DNA from 3 places in the Streptomyces nodosus genome. Region 1 is predicted to be linked to each of the others. Evidence: riboswitches for the same ligand, from Rfam matches in the RefSeq annotation. Region 1 holds a riboswitch; each other region holds the start of a gene.
The links. Region 1 has a riboswitch for cobalamin ahead of CP978_RS31695 (prenyltransferase/squalene oxidase repeat-containing protein). Riboswitches for the same ligand answer to the same signal wherever they lie in the genome.
Positions count from the first base shown of each region.

Region 2: it holds a riboswitch for cobalamin, as region 1 does, so the genes downstream of both, CP978_RS22510 (ribonucleoside-diphosphate reductase subunit alpha) here and CP978_RS31695 (prenyltransferase/squalene oxidase repeat-containing protein) in region 1, are expected to answer to the same signal.
Region 3: it holds a riboswitch for cobalamin, as region 1 does, so the genes downstream of both, CP978_RS02795 (ABC transporter substrate-binding protein) here and CP978_RS31695 (prenyltransferase/squalene oxidase repeat-containing protein) in region 1, are expected to answer to the same signal.

Region 1 is NZ_CP023747.1:7,113,478-7,123,348, forward strand. Features, by position in the region: gene CP978_RS31685 (cobalamin-binding protein) at 1-893, opposite strand, end outside; gene CP978_RS31690 (prenyltransferase/squalene oxidase repeat-containing protein) at 1,032-2,453, opposite strand; cobalamin riboswitch at 2,578-2,652, opposite strand; cobalamin riboswitch at 2,746-2,879, shown strand; gene CP978_RS31695 (prenyltransferase/squalene oxidase repeat-containing protein) at 3,000-5,777, shown strand; gene CP978_RS31700 (hypothetical protein) at 5,774-6,736, shown strand; gene CP978_RS31705 (energy-coupling factor transporter transmembrane component T) at 6,733-7,893, shown strand; gene CP978_RS31710 (ABC transporter ATP-binding protein) at 7,890-9,530, shown strand; gene CP978_RS31715 (ECF transporter S component) at 9,527-9,871, shown strand, end outside.
Region 2 is NZ_CP023747.1:4,966,863-4,976,733, forward strand. Features, by position in the region: gene CP978_RS22500 (bifunctional albaflavenone monooxygenase/terpene synthase) at 1-142, shown strand, start outside; gene CP978_RS22505 (ribonucleotide-diphosphate reductase subunit beta) at 215-1,237, opposite strand; gene CP978_RS22510 (ribonucleoside-diphosphate reductase subunit alpha) at 1,237-3,612, opposite strand; cobalamin riboswitch at 3,733-3,870, opposite strand; gene CP978_RS22515 (GNAT family N-acetyltransferase) at 3,933-4,439, opposite strand; gene mctP (monocarboxylate uptake permease MctP) at 4,527-6,155, opposite strand; gene CP978_RS22525 (DUF3311 domain-containing protein) at 6,152-6,418, opposite strand; gene CP978_RS22530 (GntR family transcriptional regulator) at 6,548-7,312, opposite strand; gene CP978_RS22535 (extracellular solute-binding protein) at 7,742-9,025, shown strand; gene CP978_RS22540 (carbohydrate ABC transporter permease) at 9,196-9,871, shown strand, end outside.
Region 3 is NZ_CP023747.1:541,273-551,143, reverse strand. Features, by position in the region: gene CP978_RS02815 (GH92 family glycosyl hydrolase) at 1-794, shown strand, start outside; gene CP978_RS02810 ((2Fe-2S) ferredoxin domain-containing protein) at 1,007-1,759, opposite strand; gene CP978_RS02805 (ABC transporter ATP-binding protein) at 1,749-2,570, opposite strand; gene CP978_RS02800 (FecCD family ABC transporter permease) at 2,567-3,655, opposite strand; gene CP978_RS02795 (ABC transporter substrate-binding protein) at 3,652-4,653, opposite strand; cobalamin riboswitch at 4,744-4,949, opposite strand; gene CP978_RS02790 (acyltransferase family protein) at 4,974-6,296, opposite strand; gene CP978_RS02785 (SDR family NAD(P)-dependent oxidoreductase) at 6,545-7,309, shown strand; gene CP978_RS02780 (vWA domain-containing protein) at 7,369-8,409, opposite strand; gene CP978_RS34745 (CU044_2847 family protein) at 8,678-9,148, shown strand; gene CP978_RS02770 (chloride channel protein) at 9,244-9,871, opposite strand, start outside.

The DNA of each region.
Region 1 (9,871 bases):
GCCGGTGTGACCGCCTCTCCGGTGCCTACGCCGTGCAGGATCTGCGCCAGCACCTCCGCCCCGCGTACCACCCGTGGGCCGGGGCGGTTGAAGTAGGACGGTCCGTCCAGGACCCAGACACGGCCGGAGCGGACGGCGGGCAGGTCGGTCCAGTCCGGCAGCCGGGTGAGCAACTCGGTTTCCTGCAGGGTGCGTTCGGGTGGAAAGCCGCAGGGCAGGACCAGGACCACGTCCGGCTGTGCGGCGCGTACCGCCTCCCAGGTCGTCGGCCCGGTGTGCTCGCCGGGCTCGGCGAGCAGCGGACGGCCCCCGGCGGTGGTGATCTGCTCGGGGACCCAGTGTCCGGCGGGCCACAGCGGATCCAGCCACTCGATCGCCACGACCCGGGGCCGGTCGAGGCCGGCGACCGCGGTGCGGACCCGTAGGAGGCGGGCCTCCAGCTCGGCCCGGCGCCGCTCCGCGCGGTCGCGCACGCCGAGCAGCTCACCGACCGTGACCAGGCACTCCAGTACGTCGTCGAGGGTGCGGGGCTCCAGGCTGAGGACCCGGGTGTCCGCATCGAGCAGCCGTACGGCCCGGCTGACCTTCTCGTACGACACGGCGCACACCTCGCACAGATCCTGGGTGAGCACCACATCGGGGCGCAGCGCGGCCAGCGCGTCGGTGTCGAGCGTGTACAGCGACGAACCGGAGTGCGCCGAACCGCCGACCGCCTCCGAGATCTCCCGGCTGGTGAGGGCGTCCTGGTCCAGGTCCGCCCCGGTCACCACGGGTACCCGGGCCACCTCGCCCGGCGGCCAGTCGCACTCGTGGGTGCGGCCGGCCAGCTGCGCCGACAGCCCGAGTTCGGCGACGATGTCGGTCGCGGCCGGCAGCAGGGAGACGATGCGCATATGTCGACTCTAGTGCCGCGTCGGGCGGTGTTCGCCCGTCGAGGAGCGCCGCCCGGCACGCGTCGTTGTGACCGGCCGGACGGCGCCTGACGCGGCACCGGGACCCGCTCGGGGGCGGGTCCCGGGCCTATGCCACCGTCAGGCGCCCCAGCGCACGGCGATCGTGTCGCCGACACTCACGGTCGTCTCCCGCGCGGCGGAGGTGAAGGCCGAGCCGTCGATGCTGACCTTCCAGGTGTTCGAGCCGCTGCCGGCCTTGCCGTTGAGCGAGGTGACGGTGCCCGTACCGGAGGACGGGGTCACGCCGGTGACGCAGCCGGACGGGGTGGCCGCGCCGATGGCCGCGTCCAGGACCGCGCCGAGCGTGGTCGTCGAGCCCGTCGGGGTGAGGGCGACCGAGCAAGCCTTCAGATGTCCGGCCCCGTCGTCCACGGTGAGGGCCAGCCGTGCCGCCGAGCCGGAGGTGAGGGAGCCCTGGCTCACCCACCGTGGGGCGCCCGCGGTGGTCGGCACGGGCGGGTCGGCGGTGAAGCCGCCGCCGGCCACCGCCCGCAGCGCGTCGATCGACGCGTACGCCGACGGGTTCGTGTCACCGGGCAGATACCGGAAACCGCCGCCCGGGTTGAACTGCTGCGCGATCAGGAAGTCCACCGGGGTCTTGCCCATGGAGGTGAGGAAGTCACCGGTCTGCGGGTTGATCCCACAGGCGTTCAGGCCGGACACGGCCCACCCGTTGGAGTCGGTGTTGGTCCCGAACATCGTGTTGAAGGCGCCGCTGTTGGCCACCAGCTTGCCCTTCAGGAAGCCCTTGGCCCTGACGACGGCGGCATCGGTGTTCGGCACGCCGGAGACACACAGGGCGGCCATCGCGGCGCCGGTCATGTCGACGTCGCTCGCCGCGCCGAGCTGGGCCGGATCGCCCTCGGCTTTGCTGTAGTTCCAGCCGCCGTCGTTGTGCTGGTTGGCGCGGACGGTGCCGACGATCGAGTCGCGCAGCGCCTGCGGTATCCGGATCTGCCCCGACTGGGTCCTGGCGCCGTTCAGGGCGAGCGCGGCGAACACGGTGCCGTTGAAGTTGGCGGCCGGGCCGAAGTAGCCGGTCTCGGAGGTCCCCCAGTAGCTGTAGATGTCGGCGATCAGATTGCGGGAGGCCGAGATGCGGGCGGGGTCGATCCCGGCGGCGTAGGCGTTGAGCGTGGCACGCTCGTAGTCGGTGACGACGGGTGAGGTGGAGGGCCAGGCGCTGGTGGACAGCAGGGCCCGGTAGACGGTTCTCGCGTTCTTGCCGGTGTCGCCGCCCGGAGTGATGTCCACGGCGGCGGTGCCGGCGGCGGCGAGGGCGCTGAACGCCCATTCGTTGGACAGTCCGGAGCCGGCGTACGAACCGTCCGCCGCCTGGAGGGACTTGAGATAGCCCGCGCCGATCGTCTTCGAGGTGGCGATCTGCGCCGGGGTGGTGGTCGCGGCCGCGGGCAGCACGCTCAGCGCGAAGGCGCCCAGGGTGGCCGCCGCGGTGAGGGCGGAGCGTCGGACGGACGGGGACACTGCTGCATGGGACATGGCCTGCTCCTTGGATGAAGGACGCCGGCCCGTCCCGGTGCCGGGCCCTGGCGACCTGCGGAGCAGCGGGTGCGGCCGCCGTCCGGAAACGCGTGGACCGGCTTCCAAAGGTGCTTCACCGCTTGGGCATTCGGGCTCGGAACGGCCCTTGCCGCCCCATACCGCTGCGCGTCAGCCCCGGACTCCCACCGGGTTCCCCCACTCGGCAGTCGGGACGGTACCCGAGGTGCACGGCCGTCGCCAGCGGCCACCCCGGACGTCACCGGGGCCTGCCCTGGACCGTCTTGACGTCGGTCGTGAAGCATGCTCAAATCCGCTTGTCACACGACAAGTTCCAGGGGAAGCCGGTCGAAATCCGGCGCTGACCCGCAACCGTGGGCCCGGTTCCGCCGGGCGAGCCGGAATGCCTGGAGCGTGTTCTTCAGCAACAGACGCCGTCGCGGACTACGGCGTGGTGCGACCAGCCTCCGGTCCACCGGGACACCCCAGGCGGCGGAGGCCCTCTGCCACGTCTTCGCCCGCGCGCGCAGGCACGAGGGGGCCGTGATGAGGACCGGTAGGCGAAGAATCGGGCGAACGGCGACAACGATCCCACGGCGCGTGGTGTCGTTCGTAACGGCTCTGCTGGTGCTGCCGGCGGCCTGCGTGACGTTCCTCACGACGACACCCGCCTCGGCCGACGGGGCCGGTGACTGCACCGCGACCGAGGGCGCCGTGGTCGCCGTCGACTTCGGGCCGTTCGGCGGAAAGGTCGAGCGCGGCTGCGACCCCACGCCGACCACCGGCTACGAGCTGCTGCACGACGCCGGTTTCAGCACCACCGGCACCCAGCACGACGGCCCCGCCTTCATCTGCCGCATCGGCTACACCTCCTACAACTCCGGTACGCAGTACCCGACTCCCGACAAGGAGTCCTGTGTCCTGACGCCGCCCTACTCGGCCTACTGGTCCTACTGGATTGCCTCCCCGGGCCAGGACGACTGGACCTACAGCCAGTACGGCGCCATGAGCCGCAAGCTCAAGGACGGCGACGTCGACGCCTGGGTGTTCGGCGCCACGAACCCCGGCGGCACCACCGGCAGGCCCGCCTTCAGCCCCGACGACGTACGCGCAGGCGGCCCCCAGGCGCCCGACCCGGGCAGCACACCCACCGGCGCTCCCGGCACGATCGACACGACCGCCGCAGCACGCTGGCTCAAGGGCGGCCTGACCGACGGCGAACGCATCGTCGACGACGGCGCGGACACCCCGAACTACTCACTCACCGCCGACGCCGCGTACGCCCTCGCCGCGGTGGACGGCAAGAGCGCCACCCTCGACAAGGTCACCGACTTCCTCGCCGCCCACACCGAGGACTTCGCCTACCCCGACGGCCCCGACCGGGCCCCCGACGCCACCGCCGCAGCCCGCCTGGCCCTCCTCGCGGAGAGCACCGAGGGCGACCCGCACGCCGTCGGCGGCCACGACCTCATCGGCGACCTCACCAAGAACGTCTGCCCGGCGGGCCCCGAGTCCGACGAGCCGACCCCCGGCTGCACCGCCAAGGGCGACTTCCGGGGCGCGACCTACGCCGAAGGTCAGGCGCTGTCCGTGCTGGCCCTGCTGCGGGCCGGGCAGACACCCCCGGCCGAGACCGTGGCGCGCCTCACCCAGCTCCAGTGCAAGGACGGCGGCGTCACCAGCATCCTCATCCGCCCCGGCGAGTACTGCGACGGCGATCCCGCCACCACCGGACTCGTCGCCCTGGTGCTGCACCAGGCGGGCGGCCAGGAGGACGCGGTGGCCCGGGCCCGCACCTCTCTGACCAAGTCCCAGCGCGAGGACGGCGCCTTCCCCGGCTACACCGGCTCCCCCAGCGGCAGCATCACCGCGACCGCGTACGCCGCCCAGGCGCTGAGCGCCCTCGGGGACACCGACCGCGCCGACGTGGCGGTCGCATGGCTGTCCCGGCAGCAACTGGAGAGCGGCGGCTTCGGCTTCGAGGAGGACGCCACCGACCCGGTCGTCTATCCGACCTCGCCGGCCGTCCTCGCCGGCACCGGCACCAGCCTGGTCACCCTCACCACGAAGAAGTCCGAACCCACCGAGCCGCCCACCACCGGCACGCCGACCGGCCCCACCGGAAACCCGACCACCCCCGCGCCGGGCACCGGACCCGACCTCAAGAAGGGCGTCGCCTACCTCACCAAGGCGGCCAACCTGAAGCAGGGCCAGTACTACACCGCCGGACCCGACTCGGACGGCGCCGACTTCGGCCTCACCATCGACGGCGCCTATGCGCTGGCCGCCACCGGCCTGAACGACGCCAAGCTGCGCGGCATCGTCGACTTCCTCGACCACCAGGGCAAGGACGGCGAGGGCCGCACCGTCAACGACTGGACGGGCGTCGGCACCAAATACACCGCCGGCGGCTCCCTCGGCAAGACCGCGCTGCTCGCCGAGTCGGTGGGCCGCGACCCGCGCCACTTCGCCGGCCACGACCTGATCGCGGAACTCGACAAGGCGGTCTGCGACGGGCCGAGCACCGCCCCCGACCGCTCCTGCGCGGCCAAGGGCGCCTACACCTACGCGCCGTCCGTCTTCTCCCAGTCCCTGGCCGTCATGGCGCAGCTGCGCGCGGGCGAGACCGAGGCGGCCGAGCAGCCGCTCGCCTACCTCGAGAGCCTTCAGCAGCCCAGCGGGGCCTTTCCGAGCCTGATCCCGTCCACCGACGACTCCGACGTCGACTCCACCGCCATCGCCGCCATGGCCCTCGACCTGGCCGGAGGCGCCCAGGCGGACAAGGCCGTGGAACGGGCGCTGGCCTGGATCGCGTCCCGGCAGCTGGCCGACGGCGGCTTCCCGGGCGCGGCCGGCGACTCCGTCAACTCCGCCGCCCTCGCCGTGCAAGGACTCTCGCTGGACGCCGGCACCTACGCCCACCAGATCGCCGAGGCCCGTACGTTCCTCGCCTCACAGCAGAACAGCGACGGCGGCTTCAATGTCGCCAAGGACGGGCAGCAGGGCTCCGACCTGCGTGCCTCCGCCCAGGCGGTCGGTGGTGCCACCGGCATCTCCTTCGGCGAGCTGGAGCGGGGCCTGATCGGTACGTCTCCCCAGCCGACGCCGAGCCCCAGCGGCAGCGCCCCGGAGATCATCACCCCCGGTGACACGGGCGGCGGCGACGGCGGGACGATCGCCGACGGCGGCAGCGGCGGCGGTGCCCTCGCCTCGACCGGCGCCCAGATCGGTGCCCTCTCCACGATCGCCGCGCTGCTGGTGCTGGCCGGCTGGCGCACCGTGGTGCTCGCCCGCCGCCGCGCGGACACGGGAACCGGACGATGACGACCGTACGCCTGGTGCGGACCGCGGCGGCGCTGGGCCTCACCGCCGCCGCGGTCGCCGCGACCGGCGGCCCGGCGGCCGCCGCCCCCCAGCCGATGGGACGCTGCACGACCACCTCGGGCGCCGTCCTCGCCGTCGACTTCAGCCACTGGGGCGGCCCGATCTACCGCTCCTGCGGCACGACGCCCACCACCGGCTACGAACTGCTCAACCAGGGCGGCTGGCGCACCACCGGCACCGGCCACGACGGTCCCGCGTTCATCTGCCGCATCGGCTACAGCGGCTACCAGAACGGCAAGCAGTACCCCACTCCCGGTGAGGACGACTGCGTGCTCACCCCGCCGGCCTCCGCCTACTGGTCGTACTGGCACGCCGACCCTGGTGACAAGGACTGGGCGTACAGCCAACTCGGCGCCATGCTCTACAAGCCCGAACCCGGCAGCGTCGACCTGTGGGTCTTCGGCGGCACCGATCTCGAGGGCACCGAGGGCCGCCCGAAGGTCACCCCCGACCAGCTGCGCGCCCACAACACCCAGCCCCAGGGCGACACGGGCAAGCCCGCCTCCACGGCCAAGGCACCGCCGCTGCCGCCCGGAGTGGACACCGGCCCGGCTCCGGAGCGCACGACCACCGCACCCTCCAGGACCCCCTCGGCCGAGCCGAAGAAGGAAAAGCCCGCCGAGCAGAAGCCCGAGGAGAGGCCCGCGAAGAAGCCGAAGCCCAGCAGGACCGCGAGTCCCACACCGTCCCCGACACCCGGTGAGTCGACCGGCACCACCGAGAGCCCGTCGGCCGTGGCCGCACCTAGCCCGGAGCCCAAGGTGCTCGACGCCGCCCCCGCGAAGGACGCCCCGCACGACTCCGGTTCGGTCCTGCCGGTGGCCGCGGGCGCCGGCCTTGTGGTCGTGATCGGCGGTGCGACGGCGTTCATGGCGCGCCGGCGCCGTCGTACCGAGTGACCGCGGTGGCCCGTACGACCGTGGAGGCGGCCCGGCCCGACCCGGCGCCGGACCGGGGCGGCCGGCGACTGCCGCGCATCCTGCATCCGGTGGCCTGGTGGGTGTGGGCGCTCTCCCTCGCCACCGCGGTCAGCCGCACCGACAACCCCCTGCTGCTCTTCCTGGTGCTCGCCGTGCTCGGCCATGTGGTCACGGCACGGCGGACGGAGGCGCCCTGGGCACGCGGCTTCAAGTACTACCTGTACCTCGCCCTGACCGTGGTGGCGATCAGGGTCGTCTTCCGGGCCGTGTTCGCCACCGGTGTCACCCCGCACGACCACTTCCTCTTCTCCCTCCCGCGCGTCCCCACCCCCGACTGGTACGCGGGCATCGAGATCGGCGGGCCGGTGTCGCTGGAGGCCCTGCTGTCGTCGGGCACCGACGGGCTGCGGCTGGCCTGCATGCTGTGCTGCATCGGCGCCGCCAACACCCTCGCCAACCCCAAGCGCGCGCTGCGGGTGCTGCCCGGCGCCCTGTACGAGCTCGGGGTGGCCGTCACCGTCGCGATCAGTGTGGCCCCGCAGCTGGTGCAGAGCGTGCAACGCGTCGCCCGGGCCATGAAGTTGAGGGCCGGAGGGGCGAAGGGCGTGAAGGCGCTGCGCGGCATCGTGGTCCCGGTCCTCGAGGACGCCCTGGAGCGTTCGCTCAGGCTGGCCGCCGCCATGGACTCGCGCGGCTACGGCCGGGCGGGCACCGCAACCCGCCGCTCCCGCCGGGGCACCGGCGCGCTGATGCTGCTCGGCATGTGCGGTCTGTGCGCCGGGGCGTACGGACTGCTCGACGCGACGGCGCCCACCTTTCTGGGGCTGCCCGCGATGGCGTCGGGCGCCGCCCTGTGCGTGGCGGGCCTGCGGCTGGGCGGCCGGCGCGTGACCCGCACCACCTACCGCCCGGACCCCTGGCGCCTGCCGGAGTGGGCCGTCGCCGGGAGCGGGGTGCTGTCCGCCGTCCTGCTCTTCAGCGACCTCGGCTACGACCCCGCCCAGCTCAACCCCAGTTTCTACCCGCTGACCTGGCCCCGGCTGCCACTGGTGCCGACCGCCGCGATCCTCCTCGCCGGAACGGCCGGCTTCCTCGCGCCGCCGCCCGGCCCCGTCCAGAGAGCCGACACCCAGTGATCACCTTCGACCAGGTCACCGTCCACTACGACGACGCCCCCGAGCCCGCCCTGCGCGACCTCGACCTCACGGTGGAGGAGGGCGAACTCTGCCTGGTCGTCGGCCACACCGGCGTCGGCAAGTCCACGCTCCTGGGCGCCGTCAACGGTCTGGTGCCGCACTTCACCGGCGGCACCCTCCACGGCCGGGTCACCGTCGACGGCCGCGACACCGCACACCATCCGCCCCGCGAACTCGCCGATGTCGTCGGGGTGGTGGGCCAGGACCCCCTCGACGGCTTTGTCACCGACACCGTCGAGGAGGAACTCGCTTATGTGATGGAGCAGTTGGCGATCCCGCCGGCGGCCATGCGCAAGCGGGTCGAGGAGACCCTCGACCTGCTCGGCCTCGCCGATCTGCGCCACCGCGCCCTGCATGAACTCTCCGGCGGCCAGCAGCAGCGCGTCGCCATCGGCTCGGTCCTCACCGCTCACCCCCGCGTACTGGTGCTGGACGAGCCGACCTCCGCCCTGGACCCGACCGCGGCCGAGGAGGTCCTGGCGGCCGTCACCCGGCTGGTCCACGACCTCGGCGTCACCGTCCTGATGGCCGAGCACCGCCTCGAGCGGGTCGTCCAGTACGCGGATCGCGTCATCCATCTGCCGGGCGACGGCCGTGCCCGCATCGGCACACCCCAGGAGATCCTCCTCCGTTCCACGATCGCGCCGCCGATCGTGGAGCTGGGCCGGACCGCGGACTGGTCCCCGCTGCCGCTGTCCATCCGTGACGCACGCCGTGCCGCGGCCCCGCTCCGGGCCCGGCTGGCCGGCCGTGCCGCGCCCCCCGTACGGGCGGTCGCCGAGGACCGGCCGAGGCTGCTGGCAGGGCGCGGCGTCACGGTCGCCTACCGGGATGTTCCCGCCGTCCGTGAGGTGGACCTCGATCTGCACGCAGGTGAGGTCACCGCGCTGATGGGCCGCAACGGATCAGGCAAATCATCCCTGCTGTGGGCCCTGCAGGGCTCCGGCCCGCGCCGGGCCGGGACGGTGAAAGTCACCGACGGCCAGGGTGGGACGGACCCGCACACCGTGTCGGCCGCGGAGGCCCGCCGACTCGTCGGACTGGTCCCGCAGACCCCCGCAGATCTGCTCTATCTGGAGAGCGTCCGCCAGGAACTCGACCAGGCGGACGCCGAATCGGGGACCCTGGTGAAGGCCCGCGCCCTCCTCGACCGGCTCGCGCCCGGCATCGACGACGCCACCCACCCGCGGGACCTGTCGGAGGGGCAGAAGCTCGCGCTCGTCCTCGCCGTCCAGCTCTCCGCCGCGCCCCGGGTCGTCCTCCTGGACGAGCCGACCCGGGGCCTGGACTACCGTGCCAAGACGGAGCTGATCGGCATCGTCGACACCCTCGCCGCCGAGGGCCGGGCGGTCGTGATCTCCACCCATGACGTCGAGTTCGCCGCCCGCGCCGCCGACCGGGTGGTCGTCATGGCCGAGGGCGACGTGGTGGCCGACGGACCGACGGCCGAAGTCATCGTCTCCTCACCGACGTTCGCCCCGCAGACGGCGAAGATCCTTTTCCCGCTGCCCTTCCTGACGGTCGATCAGGTCGCTCGGGCCCTGACCGGCGAGAGTGAGGGAGGAACACACCCATGAGCACAGCCACCGGGACCGCCATCCGGCTGACTCCCCGCGCCGGTGTGGTCATGACACTGGCCGCGTTCCTGGGCCTCGTGGCGTTCTTCTGGCCGTTCGTCGTCGCACCGGGCACCTTCGGCTCCGCCTACGCCCCGCCGCTGATCTTCGGCGTGCTGCTGGTGCTGGTCCTGGCCGTGGTGCTGTCCGAGATCGCCGAGGGCGGCATCGACTCCAAGGCGCTCGCCATGCTGGGCGTCCTCTCCGCCGTGAACGCGGCCCTGCGCCCCCTGGGAGCCGGAACCGCCGGCATCGAGACCGTCTTCTTCGTCCTGGTGCTGGCGGGACGGGTCTACGGGCCC
Region 2 (9,871 bases), 2.1 Mb from region 1:
CTCGATGGCCGAACTCACCCTGATCGTGGGGGTGGTGGCCTCCGCCTTCCGCTTCGAGCAGGTGCCGGGTTCCGACGACGGGCCCCGTATCGGCATCACGCTGCGTCCGCGCAGGCTGCTGCTGAGGGCCGTGCCGCGATGACCGTGCGGCGCACGTCCGGATGACCCGAGGGTCATCCGGACGTGCGCCGGGGGGTGTTCGGCGGACCGCCGGTCAGAAGTCCTCGTCCAGGTCGACGGTGCCCTCCACCGCCACCTGGTAGGCCGAGGGACGCCGCTCGAAGAAGTTGGTCAGCTCCTGGACGCCCTGGAGCTCCATGAAGGAGAAGGGGTTCTCGGAGCCGTACACCGGGGCGAAGCCGAGGCGCGTCAGACGCTGGTCGGCGACGCACTCCAGGTACTGCCGCATCGAGGCGGTGTTCATGCCCGGCAGGCCCTCACCGCACAGGTCACGGGCGAACTGCAGCTCGGCCTCGACCGCCTCCCGCAGCATGTCGGTGACCTGCTGCTGAAGCTCGTCGTCGAAGAGCTCCGGCTCCTCCTTGCGCACGGTGTCGACCACGTCGAAGGCGAAGCTCATATGCATCGTCTCGTCGCGGAACACCCAGTTGGTCCCGGTGGCCAGGCCGTGCAGCAGGCCCCGGCTGCGGAACCAGTAGACGTAGGCGAAGGCCCCGTAGAAGAACAGGCCCTCGATGCAGGCGGCGAAGCAGATGAGGTTGAGCAGGAAACGCCGGCGGTCGGCCTTGGACTCCAGCCGGTCGATCTTGTCGACCGAGTCGATCCACTTGAAGCAGAACTCCGCCTTCTCGCGGATCGAGGGGATGCTCTCCACGGCCGCGAAGGCGGCGGCACGGTCCTCCGGGTCCGGGAGGTAGGTGTCCAGCAGGGTCAGATAGAACTGGACGTGGACGGCCTCCTCGAAGAGCTGGCGGGACAGATACAGCCGCGCCTCGGGGGAGTTGATGTGCTTGTAGAGCGTCAGCACCAGGTTGTTGGCCACGATCGAGTCACCGGTCGCGAAGAAGGCCACCAGGCGCCCGATGAGGTGCTGCTCGCCCGGGCTCAGCTTGGCGAGGTCGGCGACGTCGGAGTGGAGGTCGACCTCCTCCACGGTCCAGGTGTTCTTGATGGCGTCCCGGTAGCGCTCGTAGAAGTCGGGATAGCGCATGGGACGCAGGGTCAGCTCGAAGCCCGGATCGAGGAGGTTCTGGTTTCGGGAGGGACGGTCGCTCATCACTGGCAGGCCTCGCAGGTCTCGGGGTTTTCCAGGGAGCAGGCCACGGCGTCGGGGTCGGCGACCTGCTGGACGGGGATGGTGGGCTGCGCCTGGGCGGCGCGGGCGATCCGGGTCGCCGGGCGCGAGCGCAGGTAGTACGTCGTCTTCAGCCCCTGCTTCCAGGCGTACGCGTACATCGAGGAGAGCTTGCCGATGGTCGGCGTCTCCAGGAAGAGGTTCAGCGACTGGGCCTGGTCCAGATACGGGGTCCGGGCGGCCGCCATGTCGATCAGGCCGCGCTGCGGGATCTCCCACGCCGTGCGGTACAGCTTCCGTACGTCCTCGGGGATCCAGACGAAGTCCTGCACCGAGCCGTTGGCCTCGCGCAGCGCCTCACGGGTGCGGGCGTCCCAGACGCCGAGCGCCTTGAGGTCCTTCACCAGATACGAGTTGACCTGGAGGAACTCACCGGACAGGGTCTCGCGCTTGAACAGGTTGGAGACCTGCGGCTCGATGCACTCGTAGACACCGGCGATGGAGGCGATGGTCGCGGTCGGGGCGATGGCCAGCAGCAGCGTGTTGCGCATGCCGACGGTCGCGACGCGCTCCCGCAGGGCCGCCCAGCGCTCCGGCCAGGTGGGCTCGACGCCGTAGTGGTCCGGGTGCAGCACGCCCCGGGCCGCGCGGGTCTTCTCCCAGGAGGGCGGCGTGCCGTTGCGCTCGGCGAGGTCGGCGGAGGCCTCGTAGGCGGCGAGCATGATGCGCTCGGCGATCCGGGTGGAGAGCTTCCTGGCCTCGGGGGAGTCGAAGGGCAGGCGCAGTTGGAAGAAGACGTCCTGCAGACCCATGGCGCCCAGGCCGACGGGACGCCACTGGGCGTTGGAGTGCCGGGCCTGCTCGGTCGGGTAGAAGTTGATGTCGACGACGCGGTCGAGGAAGGTGACGGCGGTGCGCACGGTGGCGTCCAGCCGCTCCCAGTCCATGTCGTCCTTCGCCGGGTCGACGAACGCGCCCAGGTTGACGGAGCCCAGGTTGCAGACCGCGGTCTCGTCGTCGTTGGTGACCTCCAGGATCTCCGTGCAGAGGTTGGAGGAGTGCACGACATGGCCCGGCTCGGCCGTCTGGTTGGCGGTGCGGTTGGCGGCGTCCTTGAAGGTCATCCAGCCGTTGCCGGTCTGGGCGAGGGTGCGCATCATCCGGCCGTACAGGTCCCGGGCCGGCATCGTCTTCTTCGCCAGGCCCGCCGCCTCCGCCTTGCGGTAGGCGGCGTCGAACTCCTCGCCCCAGAGGTCGACCAGTTCCGGCACATCGGACGGGGAGAACAGCGACCAGGTCCCGTCGGAGTCGACCCGGCGCATGAACTCGTCCGGGATCCAGTGCGCCAGATTGAGGTTGTGCGTACGGCGGGCGTCCTCGCCGGTGTTGTCGCGCAGCTCCAGGAACTCCTCGATGTCGGAGTGCCAGGTCTCCAGATAGACGGCGGCGGCACCCTTGCGGCGCCCGCCCTGGTTCACCGCGGCGACCGAGGCGTCCAGGGTCTTCAGGAACGGGACGATGCCGTTGGAGTGCCCGTTGGTGCCCCGGATCAGGGAGCCGCGGGAGCGGATGCGGGAGTACGAGAGGCCGATGCCGCCGGCGTGCTTGGACAGGCGGGCGACCTGGTGGTAGCGCTCGTAGAGGGAGTCCAGCTCGTCCAGCGGGGAGTCCAGCAGATAGCAGGAGGACATCTGCGGGTGCCGGGTGCCGGAGTTGAAGAGGGTGGGGGAGGAGGGCAGATAGTCCAGACGGCTCATCAGCCCGTAGAGCGCGGCGACCTCGTCCACGGCACGGGCGCTGTCGTCCTCGGCGAGGCCGGAGGCCACCCGCAGCATGAAGTGCTGAGGCGTCTCGATGACCTTGCGGGTGATCGGGTGCCGCAGGAGGTAGCGGCTGTGCAGGGTGCGCAGGCCGAAGTAGCCGAAGCGGTCGTCGGCCCCCTCGTCGATCAGCGCGTCCAGGCGGGAGGCGTGCAGGCGCACGAACTCCGCGGTGCGGTCGGCGATCAGGCCCTCGCGGTGCCCGACGGAGATGGAGCCCGTGAAGGAGGCGACGCCCTGCGAGGCGGCCTCGGCCCGGATCGCGATCGTCAGCAGCCGGGCCGCCAGCCGGGAGTAGGCGGGGTCCTCGGAGATGAGTCCCGCGGCGGCCTCCGTGGCCAGCTCGCGCAGCTCCGCCTCGTCCGCACGGGCGGACCGGCCGCGCAGCGCGGCGGCGGCGACCCGGCCGGGGTCGGCGTCGGGGAGGTCGGCGGTCAGCTCGGTCAGGGTCCGCAGCAGTGCGGTACCGGGACCGTCTGCCACCGTCGACGTCATGGACGGTGTCGCTGAAGCCGGATCGGCTGGCGCGATGGTCACGTGGGGCTCTCCCTCGCTCGGCACGGGGCCCGGCGGAGGGCAGGGGGCAGCCACGAGCGCGCGCGGCGTCGTGTCCGCCGGCCCACTCCACGAGGCCCGGACGGCAGCGCCCGGGCCGGACGGCCGGGCGCGCTGTCGGCAGGTCCTCGGACTGACGCTCGGGCGCACACCTCGGGGGCGAACACGCACAAGTACACCGTTGCGGGACAGTTCCGGATTCGCACCGGATTCCCCTGCGGCGACAGCGAGCACGAGCATACATCTTGTGCCGGGTCGCGGTGGCACCCCCAGATGTTGTGCCGCATCGGTTCCGGAGTGTGTCAGAGTGTCAACTGATAGGTGAGAAGGGTGAGGTCGTCCAGGTGGGGCAGAGGGTTCCAGTCGCGGTCCGGTGAGCGGGTGAATCCGAGGCGTTCATAGATGCGGTGGGCGGTGTGCATGGAGCGCTGGGTGGACAGCACCAGGCCCCTTTGCCCTGGCACGGCCCTGGCGCGCTCCACACAGGCGCGCACGAGGGCCTCGCCGATCCCGCGCCCGCGGGCGGCGTGGTCGACGGCGAGCATCCGCATCTCGGCCTCCCCGGGGCCGGCGATGTCGGCCATGGGTCCGCCGTCCGGCACGAAGGTCACCCCGCCGAGCACCCGGTCCCGCTCGACGGCGACCAGCACCTCGGCGGCTGCGGCCCGCTTGGCGACGTTCCTCAGCTCACCCAGATAGGCGTCGTCGTCCCCGAAGTCGAGCAGTCCGTCCCGGAGGTAGGCCCGGGCGGTGATCTCGCCGAGGGTCTCGTACTCGTCGGGGGTGGCCGGTCTGATGATGATGTCCATACGGCCGAGTCTGCACGACCGGAATGCCGTCGGGCCGCCGGATTCCACCGACGGCCCGACGCCTCGCACCTAGTGCCCCGACAGGCACTAGTGGGAAGACCCGGCGGTGGCCGGTGGCAGTTCCACCTGGACGTGCGGGTCGCCCGCGTCCGCCGTGTAGTCGTCCGGCCTGGTCTCGTCGACGCCCTCGGGGGCCTTGAGGGCCTTCAGGACGAAGGTCAGCACCACGGTGACCACGACGTTCAGCACGAACGCGGTCAGGCCGATGTAACCGATCTCACCGATGCCCGGGATCTCCTTCGCCGAGCCCCCGAAGTGCTTCTGGGTCGGGGAGGCGACCCCGTACGCGGCGACCGTGCCGTAGACCATGCCGACCGCCCAGCCCGCCAGCAGTGCCCAGCGGTGGAACCAGCGGGTGAACAGACCGCCGACCAGGGCCGGGAAGGTCTGCAGGATCCAGATGCCGCCGAGCAGCTGGAAGTTGATGGCCACCGTCTTGTCCATGGTGAGGACGAAGACCAGGGCGCCCACCTTCACCAGCAGCGACACGATCTTGGAGACCCTGGTCTCCTGACGGGCGGTGGCGGCCGGGTTGATGAAGTCCTTGTAGATGTTGCGGGTGAAGAGGTTCGCGGCCGCGATGGACATGATGGCCGCCGGCACCAGTGCCCCGATGCCGATCGCCGCGAACGCCACGCCCGCGAACCAGTCCGGGAACATGTTCTCGAAGAGCTGCGGGATGGCCAGCTGCCCGTTGTCGACCTTGACCCCCGCCGCGATCGCCATGAACCCCAGCAGCGCCAGCAGCCCCAGCATCAGCGAGTAGATCGGCAGGATCGTGGTGTTGCGGCGGATCACCTCACGGCTCCTGGACGACAGGGTCGCGGTGATCGAGTGCGGGTACATGAACAGCGCGAGCGCGGAGCCCAGGGCCAGGGTGGCATAGGTCCACTGGCCCGCCTCCGGTGGCGCCAGGGCCCCGCGCGGTTTGCCGGTCGCCGGGTTGACCTGGCTGAACGCCTCGCCCGCCTTGCTGAAGACCGCGTCGAAGCCGCCCAGCTTGATCGGGATGTAGATGATCGCCACCGCGATGACGATGTAGATCAGCGTGTCCTTCACGAACGCGATCAGGGCGGGCGCCCGCAGCCCCGACGAGTAGGTGTACGCCGCCAGCACGCCGAAGGCGATCAGCAGCGGCAGGTCCTTCACGAACCGGTTGGTGTCGTCACCGCCGCCCACCCCCATCACGTCCAGCACCGCCTGGATGCCGACCAGCTGGAGGGCGATATAGGGCATGGTCGCCAGGATGCCGGTGACCGCCATCGCCAGTGACAGGCTCTTCGAACCGAAGCGGCCGCGCACGAAGTCCGAGGTCGTGACGTATCCGTGGCGGTGCGAGACCGACCACAGCCGCGGCAGGAAGGTGAAGATCAGCGGGTAGACCAGGATGGTGTACGGCACCGCGAAGAAGCCGGAGGCACCGGCCGCGTAGATCGCCGCGGGCACGGCCACGAAGGTGTAGGCCGTGTACAGGTCGCCGCCGAGCAGGAACCAGGTGACCCAGGTGCCGAACGACCGGCCGCCGAGGCCCCATTCGTCGAGGCTGTGCTCGTTGTCGGCTTTGCGCCAGCGCGCCGCCAGGAAGCCCAGGACCGTGACGGCCAGGAAGAAGAAGATGAAGACGCCGAGCGCGACGCCGTTCACGCCGTCCTTCATCGCTCCGCACCGCCCTTCCGGCCGACGCGGGCGCGCTGGTCACGCTTCCACAGCTGGTACGCGGTCAGCGTCAGGGCGGTGGAGATCAGCACCCACAGCATCTGGTACCAGTAGAAGAACGGGATACCGATGAAGGCGGGGTCGGTTCTGGCGTAGGAGCCGACCCACAGCATCGCGACAAACGGCGCTGAAAGACACAGGGCGATGGCGACGCGTAACGGCGTCACCACAGCGCTCCTGCTCACATCCGGCTGATTCGACATCTGGAGCTCCGTCCCCATCGACCAACGACTCATGGATCATCGATCTATTGATCACCGATGTAGCGCGCAGGAAATCTAGGTGACGTCGTCGAGGAGCGGAACCCTTTGGGCGGATGCTGCGGGGCGGCCTCAGTCCTGCGGGCGCTTCAGCCGCGCCACGAACTTGTAGCGGTCCCCCCGGTAGACGGACCGCACCCACTCCACCGGCTGGCCGTCCCGGTCCAGCGAGTGCCGGGAGAGCATCAGCATCGGCAGGCCCACGTCGGTGCCGAGCAGCCCCGCCTCACGCGGTGTGGCCAGCGAGGTCTCGATGGTCTCCTCGGCCTCGGCCAGATGGACGCCGTAGACCTCCGCGAGCGCCGTGTACAGGGAGGTGTACTTGACCAGCGACCGGCGCAGCGCCGGGAAGCGCTTGGCGGACAGATGCGTCGTCTCGATCGCCATCGGCTCGCCGCTCGCCAGCCGCAGCCGCTCGATGCGCAGTACCCGGCCGCCGGCCGAGATGTCGAGCAGCCCGGCGAGGGAGTCGTCGGCGGTGACATAGCCGATGTCCAGCAATTGGGACGTCGGTTCCAGGCCCTGGGCGCGCATGTCCTCGGTGTACGAGGTGAGTTGCAGCGCCTGCGAGACCTTGGGCTTGGCGACGAAGGTCCCCTTGCCCTGGATGCGTTCGAGCCGCCCCTCGACGACCAGCTCCTGGAGGGCCTGGCGCACGGTCGTGCGCGATGTGTCGAACTCCGCGGCCAGGGTGCGCTCGGGCGGCACCGGGGTACCGGGCGGCAGCGTCTCCGTCATCTCGAGCAGATGCTTCTTCAGACGGTAGTACTTGGGCACGCGCGCGGTGCGGACGGTCGCCCCGCCCTCGTTCTCCGCACTGCTGACGTCGGTGCTCATGGTCTGCCTTCCCGGCTCCGGATGCCGAAGGGACCGACAGGCGGACGGTCCCGGCTCACATCGTGGCACGGCCGCACATCCGGGACGCCCCGCACGCACGCTCCGCGCGTCCCCGTCACGCCGTCGGGGATCCCCTCTGTATACCGTCGGCGTCCCCTGTGGTCTAGTCCAGCAAAGTCATCGTGGCCGGGTGGGTGCGCCTCCAGTGGTCCACCCGATTTCGCTGGCTTCCTAGTTAAAGGTTCTTGCATATGTAGGTCCCGTAACGGACGTTCTGAGCGCGGTAAACACCCTTGACACACCTATTGGTCTGGGCCAGGCTTCCCCGCACTGGTCTACACCATTGGTCCAGTCCCGGCCCCACGGGCGGTACAGGTCGTCAGTCGCCGCGGGGACAGGGGGGTTTGTGGCATCCCTGAGGAGGGTGGCGTGAAGCGCAAGCTGACAGCCGCGATCGGTATCGCGGGCATGATGGTCTCCATCGCGGCGTGCGGGGGCGGGGACAAGTCCGAGGGATCGGACGGCGGGGCGAACGCCAAGGAGCTCACCGTCTGGCTGGCGGTCGACGCCCAGAACAACTGGCCCGAGCTGGTGAAGGCCGCCGATGACGCGGTGAAGAAGAAGCACCCCGGCCTCAAGATCAAGCACGAGTACTACGGCTGGCAGGACAAGAACACCAAGCTCGACGCGGTTCTCGCCACCGACAAGACGCCCGATGTGGTCGAGATGGGCAACACCGAGATGCTCGGCTACATGGTCAAGGGTGCCTTCGCCCCCGTCGACGCCGCCAAGTTCGACAACGCCGACCAGTGGCTGGACGGCCTCAAGGCCTCGGTCACCTACGAGGGCAAGACCTATGGCGTCCCCTACTACGCCGGCGGCCGTGTCGCCAACTGGCGCAAGGACGTCGCCGCCGCGGCCGGCGTCAAGACGACCCCGAAGACGTACAAGGAACTGACCGCCGCCCTGGACAAGATCCAGAAGAAGCAGGGCGACAAGTTCAACGCCTGGTACCAGCCGACCCGCGACTGGTACGCGGCGATGTCCTTCGTCTATGACGCGGGCGGCTCGATCGCCAAGGAGGAGGGCGGCCAGTGGAAGGCCAACCTCTCCTCGCCGGAGTCCCTCAAGGGCCTCAACGAGTTCAAGACGATCGTCGACAAGTACATGCACGGCGACAAGACCAAGGACGAGTCCGACCGGTACATCGTCTACGGCCAGGGCAAGTCCGCCATGATCTTCGGTGCCGCCTGGGAGGGCGCCGGCGCGGCCGACCCCAAGAACGACAAGACCGGCAAGCTCAAGGACAACCTCGAGAACTTCGTGATGCCCGGCCCGTCCGGCAACAACATCCCGGTGTTCCTGGGCGGTTCCGACCTCGCGATCCCGGTGAAGTCCAAGGCGCAGGACCTGGCCGCCGAGTGGATCAACGCGCTCACCGGCCCCGAGGGCCAGAAGGGCCTGATGGGCAAGGGCAACCTGCCCAACAACAAGGCCGACCTCGCCACCCTGAAGGACGACCCGGCGACGGTGGTCCCGGCCACCGCGGCCGAGTCCAACTGGTTCGTCCCGATGGCGCCGGGCTGGGGCCAGGTCGAGAAGGCGCAGACCCTGCAGACCATGCTGCAGAGCATCGGCACCGGCAAGAAGTCGGTCGAGGACGCGGCCAAGGAAGCGGACGCCGCGATCGACAAGGTCATCAACACCAAGTGAGCTGAGCGCAGGGCCCCGCCGGCCCCGGAGATCTCCGGAGGCGGGGCCCTGCCTCTCGCACGACCGTCGCCGCAGCCCCGCCCCGGTGCGGGCGTGCGCGGTCTCGCCTTCGTACGACCGTGCGGGGTCTCGCCCTCGTACGACCTGAGGGACCCCTTGAGGAGCGCGCCATGAGTGCCGCAGACACGACCAGCCCCGTCAAGGTGCCGCCGCCGCGACCGGCGCCGCCGCCGGCCACCGCGAAGGAGCCGGGAAGAACGCGGACCTCGGGCGGGGCCGCCGTCCCCTGGGTGCTGCTCGCCCCCTGCCTGCTGGTCCTCGCCCTGGTGATGGGCTATCCGCTGGTCCGCCTGGTCACCCTCTCCTTCCAGAAGTTCGGCCAGTCCCAGCTCTGGGGCTTCCAGCCCGCCGAGTCGGTCGGCTTCGACAACTTCGCGGAGGTGCTCGGGGACAGCACCTTCTGGGCGGTCGTGCTGCGCACGATCCTCTTCGCCGCCGGTTCGGTGATCTTCACCATGGTCGCCGGCATGCTGATCGCGCTGCTGCTCCAGCGGGTCTCCGGCTGGGTGAAGACCCTGATCAACATCGCCCTGGTGGCCAGCTGGGGCATGCCGATCATCGTCGCGACCACGGTTTTCAAATGGCTCTTCGACGCGGACTACGGCATCTTCAACGCGCTGCTGAGCAAGCTGCCCGGCGTCGACATGATCGGCCACAACTGGTTCGCGAGCGGACCGCAGGGCCTGGTCGTGATCATGCTTCTGGTGGTCTGGGGCGCCGTCCCGTTCGTGGTCATCACGCTCAGCGCGGGCCTCACCCAGGTGCCGAAGGAACTGGAGGAGGCGG
Region 3 (9,871 bases), 6.6 Mb from region 1:
CCGCCCGCTCCCGCAACTACCGCAATGTCTTCGACCCCTCGACCGGCTTCTTCCGCGCCCGCGACGCCTCCGGCGCCTTCACCGGACCGGCCGACCCGGCGCAGAGTGTCGGCTTCCACGAGGGCACCTCCTGGCAGTACCAGTGGCTCGTGCCGCAGGACCTGCCCGGCATGACCGACCTCATCGGAGGCAGGCAGGCCGCCAACGACCGCCTCGACGCCTTCTTCGCCTACGACCAGCTTCTGAAGGACCCGGTGAAGACCACCCGCGAGGTGTGGGTCAACGGCGCCTACGACTACTACAACGCCGACAAGTACAACCCGCAGAACGAACCCGACCTCATCGCCCCGTACACCTATCTCTCCACGGGGCAGCCCTGGAAGACCACCGACGTGGTGCACGCCGCGCTCACCCTGTTCACCGACGAGCCGACCGGAATGACCGGCAACGACGACCTGGGCACCATGTCCGCCTGGAACGTGCTGTCCGCCATCGGACTGTTCCCGGTGCAGCCCGGCTACCCCACCTGGGGCCTGACCACGCCCGTCTTCGACCGTGTCGACCTGCGGCTGGACCGCCGCTACCACCCGGGCGGACACCTCACGATCAATGCTCCGGGAACCTCCGACTCCAACCGCTACATCCAGAAGGTCCGCACCGACGCATCGCCCTACGACCGGACCTATCTGACCACCGGCGCACTGCGCGGACTGCGCTCGATCGACTACACGGTCGGTCCCCGGCCCTCGACCTGGGGCACCTCTACACAGGCCGCACCGCCCGCCCTGAAGTGACGACGCCTCACCGACCGTAGGCGCACGCCCCGGCCGATCAGCCGCGGGCGATCCGCCTGGACCCCGGTGCGCACGCCCCGGCCACGACCGATCACCGGTCCCTGGCCGGGGCACCTGCCGGTCCCCGGGCGGCGCTCCGGCGGGCGGGACCGCTCGGGGCGCAGCCCCCGGAGACCATGCCGGAGGGGCCGCGGACGCCGCCGCGGACGCCGTCAGCCTTCCTCCGCACCGCCCGTACGGTCGCTCCTGTGCCGGGGGAGGCGGTGCGCCGTGACCGGCCGGCCGCCGATGAGATGCTCCGACAGGATCGTGACGGCAGCCGCCGCGTCCACCCGCCCGTACCAGACGTCGTCGGGCTGCACACTGACCACCGGCGCCTGGTTGCAGGGGAACTGGCACCCCGTCTGCGTCACCAGGACGTCGTCGTCGCCCAGCCCGTGCTCCGTCAGCCGCCGCACGAGCGCGGCCAGGGTCTCGTCCGCGCCCTTGGCCGTACAGCGCGGCCCGCGGCACACCAGGACCTGGTGCCGGTGGCCGGGGACCTCGTTCCAGGCCGCGGAGGTCAGGCCGGGCTCCGCACCGGTGATCGGCTTGACCTCCGCCGCCACGGTCACGGCGTCCGCGGCGGCGGCGAGCCGGGTGGCGACGAGCAGAGCGGGGCGGTGGCCGACGCGCTCCCGCCACCAGTGCGCCGCGATCCGCCGCAGCCATGAGTGGCCCGGACCCGAGGCTCCCAGACGGATCCCGATCAGTACGACGGTCTCCGTCCCCGCGTCGGCCAGCCTGGTCAGCTCGGCCGACAGGGACGGGTCGCCCTGCTGCAGGAACGCCGTTGTGGCGCCCAGGGGTGCGGCCGCCCCGAGCAGCTCGGCCCTGCGGTCGGCCTCCGTGAGGGACATGCCGACCAGGACCGTGGCCCGGTCCCGGTCGGGCGCCGCGGGGGCGTTCGTACGGTCACGGCTCATGACGCGGCCCTTCGGGAAGCAGTCCGTTCCACCGGATGTGCGGTCTGTCGTGCCGGGGATGCCGCTCCACGGTCGCGTCGACCCGGTAGACACGCGCGATCGTCTCCGAGGTGAGCACCTCGCGCGCGGGCCCATGGGCGACCAGGCGGCCGTCGAACAGCACGGCGATCTCGTCGCAGTACGCCGCGGCCAGTTCGAGGTCGTGCAGGGCCGCGACGGTGGTGATGCCGAGTCCGCGCACGGTTTCCAGGAAGCCGATCTGATGGCGCAGGTCCAGGTGGTTGGTGGGCTCGTCCAGCAGAAGCACCCCGGGTTCCTGCGCCAGGGCCCGCGCGAGCTGGACCCGCTGGCGCTCCCCGCCGGACAGGGACGCCCAGGTCCTGTCGAGCAGCCCGCCGACGGCGACAGTGGTGACGGCGTCGCCGATCACGGACCGCTCGCGGTCGGCGGCGGAGCCCGCGGGGACGGGCCAGCGGCCGCGGTGCGGAGTGCGCCCCAGCTCGATGACCTGACGGGCCGTCAGCGGCAGTGTGGTGTCGGCCTGCTGCTCCATGAACGCCACCCGGCGCGCCCGTCGGCGGGCCGAGAGGGCGTACAGATCACCGCCGTCGAGGAGGACCCGGCCCGTCTGCGGCCGGCGCAGACCGGCGAGGGCCCGCAGCAGCGTCGTCTTGCCGGCACCGTTCGGCCCGAGCAGTCCCGTCGTCCTGCCGGGGGCGAAGCCCAGCCGCACATCCGTCAGCAAGGTGGCGTCGTCGATCCGCACGCCGACGTCCTCGGCCCGCAGCACCACCGGGTCCCTGCCGGTCATGACCGGCCCCCCGCGGTGGACCCGTTGCGTCCCTGGAGCCACAGCAGCCATGCGAAGAACGGCGCGCCCAGTCCGGCGGTGACGATGCCGACCGGTATCTCCCGGTCGCTGAGCACCGAACGCGCCACGATGTCACTGCCCACCAGCAGCGACGCGCCGAGCAGCGCCGACATCGGCAGCAGCAGGGCATGGCGCGGGCCGCAGACCAGGCGGACGACATGCGGTACGACCAGGCCGACGAATCCGATGACCCCGGTGTGGGCGACCAGACACGCGGTCACCAGCGCGGCCGTGGCGATCAGGGCCCAGCGGACACGTTCGACAGGGACGCCGAAGGAGCGGGCCGCGGTCTCACCGAACGCGAACGCGTCCAGGTCCCGGGCGGCCGTGACCATGACCAGCGTGCCGAGGACGGCCACCGCGGTCAGGAAGAGCGCCGTGTGCCACCGCACGCCGGCCACCGAGCCCAGCGTCCACTCCATGACGCCCCGCGCGGCATCGCGGTCGCCGAGGACCAGCACCACGAACGAGGTGTACGCGGCGCACATCTGCCCCACCGCGATACCGGCCAGCACGGTCCGAGCGGCCGGCAGGGACCAGGTGCGCGCACCGGCCAGGGTCAGCACGACGACCACCGCGAGCAGGGCGCCCACGAAGGCGGCCGCCGAGAGCGCGCCGGTGGCCGCGGCGCCGGTGGCTCCGACGCCGAGGACGATCACGGTGACCGCGCCGACGGCCGCCCCGTCGGAGATTCCGAGCAGATAGGGGTCTGCCAGATCGTTCCCCGTCAGGGTCTGCAGCACCGCGCCGCACATCGCGAGGCCCGCGCCCGTCGCCGCGGCCCCCAGGACCCGGGGCAGCCGCAGCTGCCAGACGATCTGGTCGTCCAGCAGCGTGACCGGGGCGCTGCCGAGGCCGAGCCGGCGCAGGACTACGTCGGCCACCACGCCCGGCGGCTCATGGACGGATCCCACGGCGAGGCCGGCCAGGGCGACGGCCGGCAGCAGGACCGCAGCGACGGCCAGGGCCACCGCCGCACGACTCGGGCCTGCCGGCCGTGCGGCGATGCGGTCGGCCGCGGTCATGAACGCGGGTGCACCTTGCTGAGACCGGCCGAGAGCCGGGCGGCGCCGTCGGCGAGCAGTACACCGGGTGTCGTCTCGGAGAACGGCACGACCACGAAGGCATGGTGCCGGACAGCCGTGAGCTTGCTCAGCACAGGATCGTGCTCCAGATAGTCGATCTTGGACTGTGCGGTGTCCCGGTCGGCGTCCGCGAGCACGATGACGTCCGGGTCCGCGGCGATCACCTTCTCCCAGCTCGCGTGCTGCCAGCCACCGGGCAGCGCGCCGAAGACGTTGCGGGCGCCTACGGCGTCGAGCAGCAGCTGGGGGCCGCCGTGGCCGGCACCGACGTAGGGGGTCTTGGTGTCCGAGTCGTACCAGAACACCTTCAGGCCCTTGCCCGCCGCCGTGGCCTCGAGCGCGGAGAGCTGCCGCTTCTGCTCCTTCTGGAGGGCGGCCGCACGCGGCGCGACACCGAAGACCTCGGCGACGTCGGCCAGTTCGTCCCACACCGTCTGGAAGGACGGCGGCGGCGCCTGCTTGCCGCCGGGGCAGCCGAGCCTCGACAGATACGACGCGATGCCCTCGGTTCTCAGCTCCGCCTGAGTGCCCGCCACCTTGTCGGTGAACGCGCTGGAGTAGGAGGCGTAGAGGAAGTCCGGGTGCGCCGCCAGGAGCTTTTCCTTGCTCGGGTACTCCTTGGCCAGCACCGGGACGCTGTCGTAGGCCGCCTTCCACTTCGCCGGGATAGCGTCGTCCAGGTAGGCCGTTCCGGCCATCCGGGACTCCAGGCCGAGTGCCAGGGCCACTTCGGTGGCGCCCTGGTTCAGGGTGACCAGCCGGTTGGGGGGTGCCGCGACGGTCGTGGTGACGCCGCAGCTGCTCACGCTCACCGGCGCGGGCCGGCCGCTCCCGGACGTGGCGGCGGACTCGTCGGCCGCGGGTGCGCCCGTGCAGGCGCCGAGCGCACCGACGAGCAGGAGCGCCGCGGCGGCGAGACCGGAGCGCGCCGAACGCACCGGACGCGTGGGACGCGTGGGACGTATGGACCGTCGAGATCGAAACGGACGCAGGGGACCGCTGGGCACGTGTTCTCCAAAACCCTCGTGGAACATGTCGCGCCGTGACCGGTCTCCTGGCTTCTGCATCGACATTCCACGGCCGGCCTTCCCGGACGGCTCGTTCCCGATCCACCCAGTGGCCCCGACCGCTCCGTGGAGCGGTCGGCGAGGGCCGCGGAACTCCGCAGCTACAGTGGCGAGGGCCGCACCGGCTTTCGACCGGTTTCCCGTACACCACGGCGGCGACACGCTATCAGCCCCGTGCTGCGGCCACCGGATCAGGCGGCCTCCTCCAGGTCGGCCTCGCGCCGCACGGGACGCTCCGGCACCGTCCGGCTCCGGCCCGGCAGCAGCAACAGCCCCATTCCCAGGACGAGACCCAGCGAGGGCAGCACCGGGAAGCGACCCTCGTACGCGAATCCCTGCACGGCGAAGCGGGACAGGGCGGCGACGTTCACGGCGAGGCCGAGCCACAGCGGCCAGGAGCGGCGCAGACCGGCATCCGGGCGGGTCCGTTCGTACAGCGTGGCCAGCTTCCGCTCCAGCGGTCGCAGCGCCGCCGCGAGACCGGCGAGCACAAGCCCGAGCACCAGCAGCCACGGCACCCGCAGCGCCCACCACCCGGCGGACCCGAAGACGGGCTCGGGCGCGAGGTCGGTCAGGTAGAACGCGGCGGCCACGACCAGCACCGGCAGCATGTGCCACAGATACAGCGTCAGGCTCGCACCGCCGACCGGCCGCACCAGACGCCACACCCACGCGCGGTCCAGAAGCCTCCGCACGGCTGGCGCGACCAGCAGACACACGCCGGTCTGGGCCACCACCCACGCCAGCATCGCCAGCGACGGCGGGTCGGTGTTGCTGGGCGTCTGCCCCGTCACAAGGATCAGACTGACCGGGAACGGCCCGAGACCGACCAGCGCCGCGAACGCCGCCCCACCGCCCACCGCCATCGCGGCCGGCACCCGCCGACGACGCGTCAGCAGACCGTCCCGCCAGCAGAAGCCCAACTGATAGGCCACGCCCCACACCAGGACGTAGTTGACCAGACCGGCAAACGGCGCGTGCACCGTCACCACCAGCACCCCGACGGCCGCGGCCCCCATGCCCATGACCACGGCGGCGCGCAGCCCCCAGCGCCGATGTGCCGCATACAGCGGCGGCGTCAGGGCACTGAGCAGCAGGTACACCGGAAGGAACCAGAACTGCATGCCCATCGCCCAGCCCACGAGCGCAAGCGTGCCCGCATCCACACCGACCGCCGCACAGATCCCGACGGCGAGCAGCACAAGACCGCTGTAGGCGCCCGCCGGAAGCAGCAGCCGCAACGACCGCCGTCCCACCCAGCCGGCCGCGGAACCACCCGCCGCGCGCGCCCGCGACCAGGAGCCCCCCGCGGCGTGACCGCCGGCCAGGAAGAACAGCGGCATGATCTGAAAGCCCAGAGTCAGCCACTGCGTCCAAGGGACCGTCGCCAACAACTCGGGCGCGGTGATCCGTCCGTCGCTCTCCCGGACCAGGCCGGTGATCAGCCAGTGGCCGAGCACCACCAGGACGATCGCCCACGCACGCAAGAAGTCGACATAACGGTCTCTGCCCATGCTCGTCATGCTGCCGCACACCCGGGCGGCAGCATGACGAGAACTCCGCACCGCAACCAATCCGTGCCCGCCACGACACCCGGAGGGGTGGCCGACGGCTGTTCGCCGACGACGCCAAGTCCCCTGCCCACGACGGGAATCCACGGGGGGGCGCTCGACGCTTTCTCCCTCGAACCCTGAAGCGGTGAGCCATGGCCGCCTGACAAAGTAATTCCGTCCGCTACGACAGGTACCGAGGAGCTTCCCCCATGACCGCCCGTTTCAAGGACAAGGTCGTCGTCGTCACCGGCGCGGGATCCGGCATCGGCCGGGCCGGCGCCAGGGCTTTCGCCCGTGAGGGCGCCACCGTGGTCGCCGCCGGCGCCCGGCTCGAGTCCATCGAGGAGACCGTGCGACTCGTCGACGAGGAGGACGGCGGCACCGCCGAAGCGGTCGTCGCCGACGTCACCCGGCCCGAGGACATGGAGCGTCTGGTCCGCACCACGGTGGAGCGCCACGGCGGCCTGCATATCGCGCACAACAACGCCGGCGTCTTCGGCAAACCCACCCCGGTCGGCGATCTGGACCTGGCGGTGTGGCACTCCGTGCTGGACGTCAATCTGAACGGTGTCCTGCACAGCATGCAGCAGGAGATCGCCCATATGCGGGCCAACGGCGGCGGCGTCATCGTCAACACCGCGTCCAACATCGGCTATCACGGCCGCCGCCCCGGCATGGCCGCCTACGCCGCCTCCAAGGCCGCCGTGAGCACCCTCACCCGGGTCGCCGCCCTGGACCACATCAAGGACAACGTACGTATCAACGCGGTGAGCCCCGGCGCCACCGACACCGGCATGTCGCTGCGCCCCGGGGAGACCGACACCGACCGCGCGGCCCGACTGGCCACGACAGTGCCGATCGCCCGCGTCGCCACCACCGACGAGATCGTGGCCGCGGTGCTCTGGCTCGCCTCCGACGAGTCCAGCTTCGTCGTCGGCCACGACCTCGTCGTCGACGGCGGCGTCACCAGCTGATCCCGCCACGGCCACGATCGGGACCGACCCTTTGTCCCACCACCTGATCACAGCTTCGGTCAGAGCATCAGCAGCAGCCGTGTGTTCGGTACGAGCTTCCGGTTCACGCTGGTGCTCTGCACGAAGATCGTGAAGTCGTCGTTGTGGTCCGGCTTGACGCGGATCTCCACGTCCGGCAGGCCGAGCATGGCTCGGGCCTCGGGCCCCGTGTACACCCGGTCCGACTTCTTCTCCAGCACCGCGATCTGCTTCCGCGCCTGGATCTTCTCCGACTTGCTCAGCTGGTAGAACGCACCACCGGTACGGTAGGTGTGCCCGCACTCGATGACCCAGTCCCGTATCGCCGCGTCGCGAGCCACCGGGATCAGCTGGTACGCCGACGGATTCACCGGGGTGAGGCCGGCCGCCTTGATGGTGTCCTTGTTGACCGTGTCCGCACCCGTGGAGAACACCGCCCGCGAGCCCCGGATGCCCTGTGTGCGGCCCACCATGAAATTCTCGGTGGCCTGCCGGATGACCTGCCCGGCCTCCTCCAGACCCCGTGTGCTCGTGGCGTCCCAGATGGCGATGTTGTCCCTCGGGAAACCGCACTGCATGGCCTCGCGCTTGCCCATCTGGTCCGGCACCAGGACGGCCAGCGTCCAGTTGTCCTGCTGAGTCTCGATCATCTCGGCCACGGCCTTGACCAGGCCGCGTTGATCCCTGGTAGGGGCATCCGGGGAGCGATGACTCGCGTTCTCCTGCCCGTCGGTGAGCACGAACGTCAAAAAGCTGTGGTCGCCGTACAGTTGAGCCGTCTGCGCCAGCTCCCGCTGCGACTTCAGCGCGGCCGCCAGCAGAGCCGTCATTCCACCGACCCGGTACAGCTGCTTCAGCGACGGCATCCGCAGCACGTCCTTGTCGTAGATGACGCACTCCACCGTGTCCGCGAAGACGTACACCGTGACGCGGGTCTCCTGGTCCAGCTCCCTGGACCGGCGGGCAAGGTAGGCGATCTGCTGGTCGGCGACTTCGACGACCTTGCGGCTCAGATGCGACATGGACGAACTGGCGTCCAGCACAAGAGCGACGTGATTGATGTAGTTCTGGTATCCGGACATGACAGCGCCCCCTCTTTCCGACTCGATGCTTCTACCGTCTCACCCACCACTGACAATCGATCAGGACCGCTCCCCACTCACGATCGACGAGCGTCGCGGAGTAGAGGAGGGCGATCCCCTGTACTTCGACTACGTCCTGATCACCACAGGGCCTGTCCGCTGACCTGAGCTCGGCGGTGCTTCAGGCCGGAGGGCGGCGGGTAGATGCCGGCACGGGTGCCGCCGAGGACCGGGGGCGGGCCGGGCACGGTGGACGAAGGGGGAGCTCATGTCCGACGAGCTGGTGCGGTTCGAGCTGGGGGAGGGCTCGGCCGGGGTCTATGTGGAACTGGCGGAGGACGACTCCGGGGTGGAACGGGTACGGCGGCGCAGCGGCGCGCGGTCGGACGCGGTGGACGGGTTCGAGAACGGCCTGGACCAGATCCGTGACGTGGCGGCCCGCACACTGCGGCGGATCACCTCGATGCCGGCCGCACCGTCGACGGTGGAGCTGGAGTTCGGGGTGAAGTTCAGCGTGGAGGCGGGCGCGGTCATCGCCCGGACCGGCGTCGAGGGGCACCTGAAGGTGAAGGTGGTCTGGGAGAACGCCGCTCTGCGACGGCGGGCGGGGCAGGACGAGGACGACGAGGACGACGAGGACGACGAGGACGACGAGGGCGGTGAGACGACCGGGGCGGGGGACGCCACCGGGGCGGCGCACGCGACCGGAAACAGCGCCGGAGCCGGCACCGGAGTCTGATTCGGCTCCCGGCGTCGTCTCGCCGTCGGAGTCGGCGTCCGACCCGGCGCGGGGTCACTTCGCCGTCGATGGCGGCGACTGCCCCCGCGGCACGGTCACTTCGGCATCGGATCCGTCGGTTTGACCGCCACCGGGTCCGCACCGGCCGGCTTCCGGCGCATGGGAGCCACCCTCGTGTGCGGTGCCGGTGCCGTCACGACCTCAGGGGGCGTCGCCTCCTCCACCGGACTCGGCCCGGCCCCGATCCGTTCCAGCTGGCTCCGGTACAGCGTCGTGCGGCCGGTGACGGACTGCGCGCACAGCACCGCCAGGATGCCGGGGCCGAGGAGCGAGGCGTCGCCCAGCATCTCCGCCACCATCACCAGGACCCCGAGCGGAGCATGGGCCACGGAGCCCAGACAGGCCGCCATCCCCACCGCCACCGGGACGAGCGGACTGTGGGGAGCGATGCCGAGCGGCTCTGCCAGCCGCCACAACGCCGCGCCCACACCGGCGCCCACCACCATGCCCGGACCGAAGATGCCGCCCGACCCGCCGGAGCCGACCGTCAGCGCCGTACCCACGATCTTCGCCAGCGGCAGCGCGAGTACCACGGCCAGCGGCAGACCCAGCAGCAACTGCCGTTGTGTCACCGCCTCCATCAGGCCGTACCCGGTGCCCAGCACCCCCGGCACCAGCAACCCCAGCCCGCCCACCAGCAGCGCCCCGACCGTCGGCGCCGCG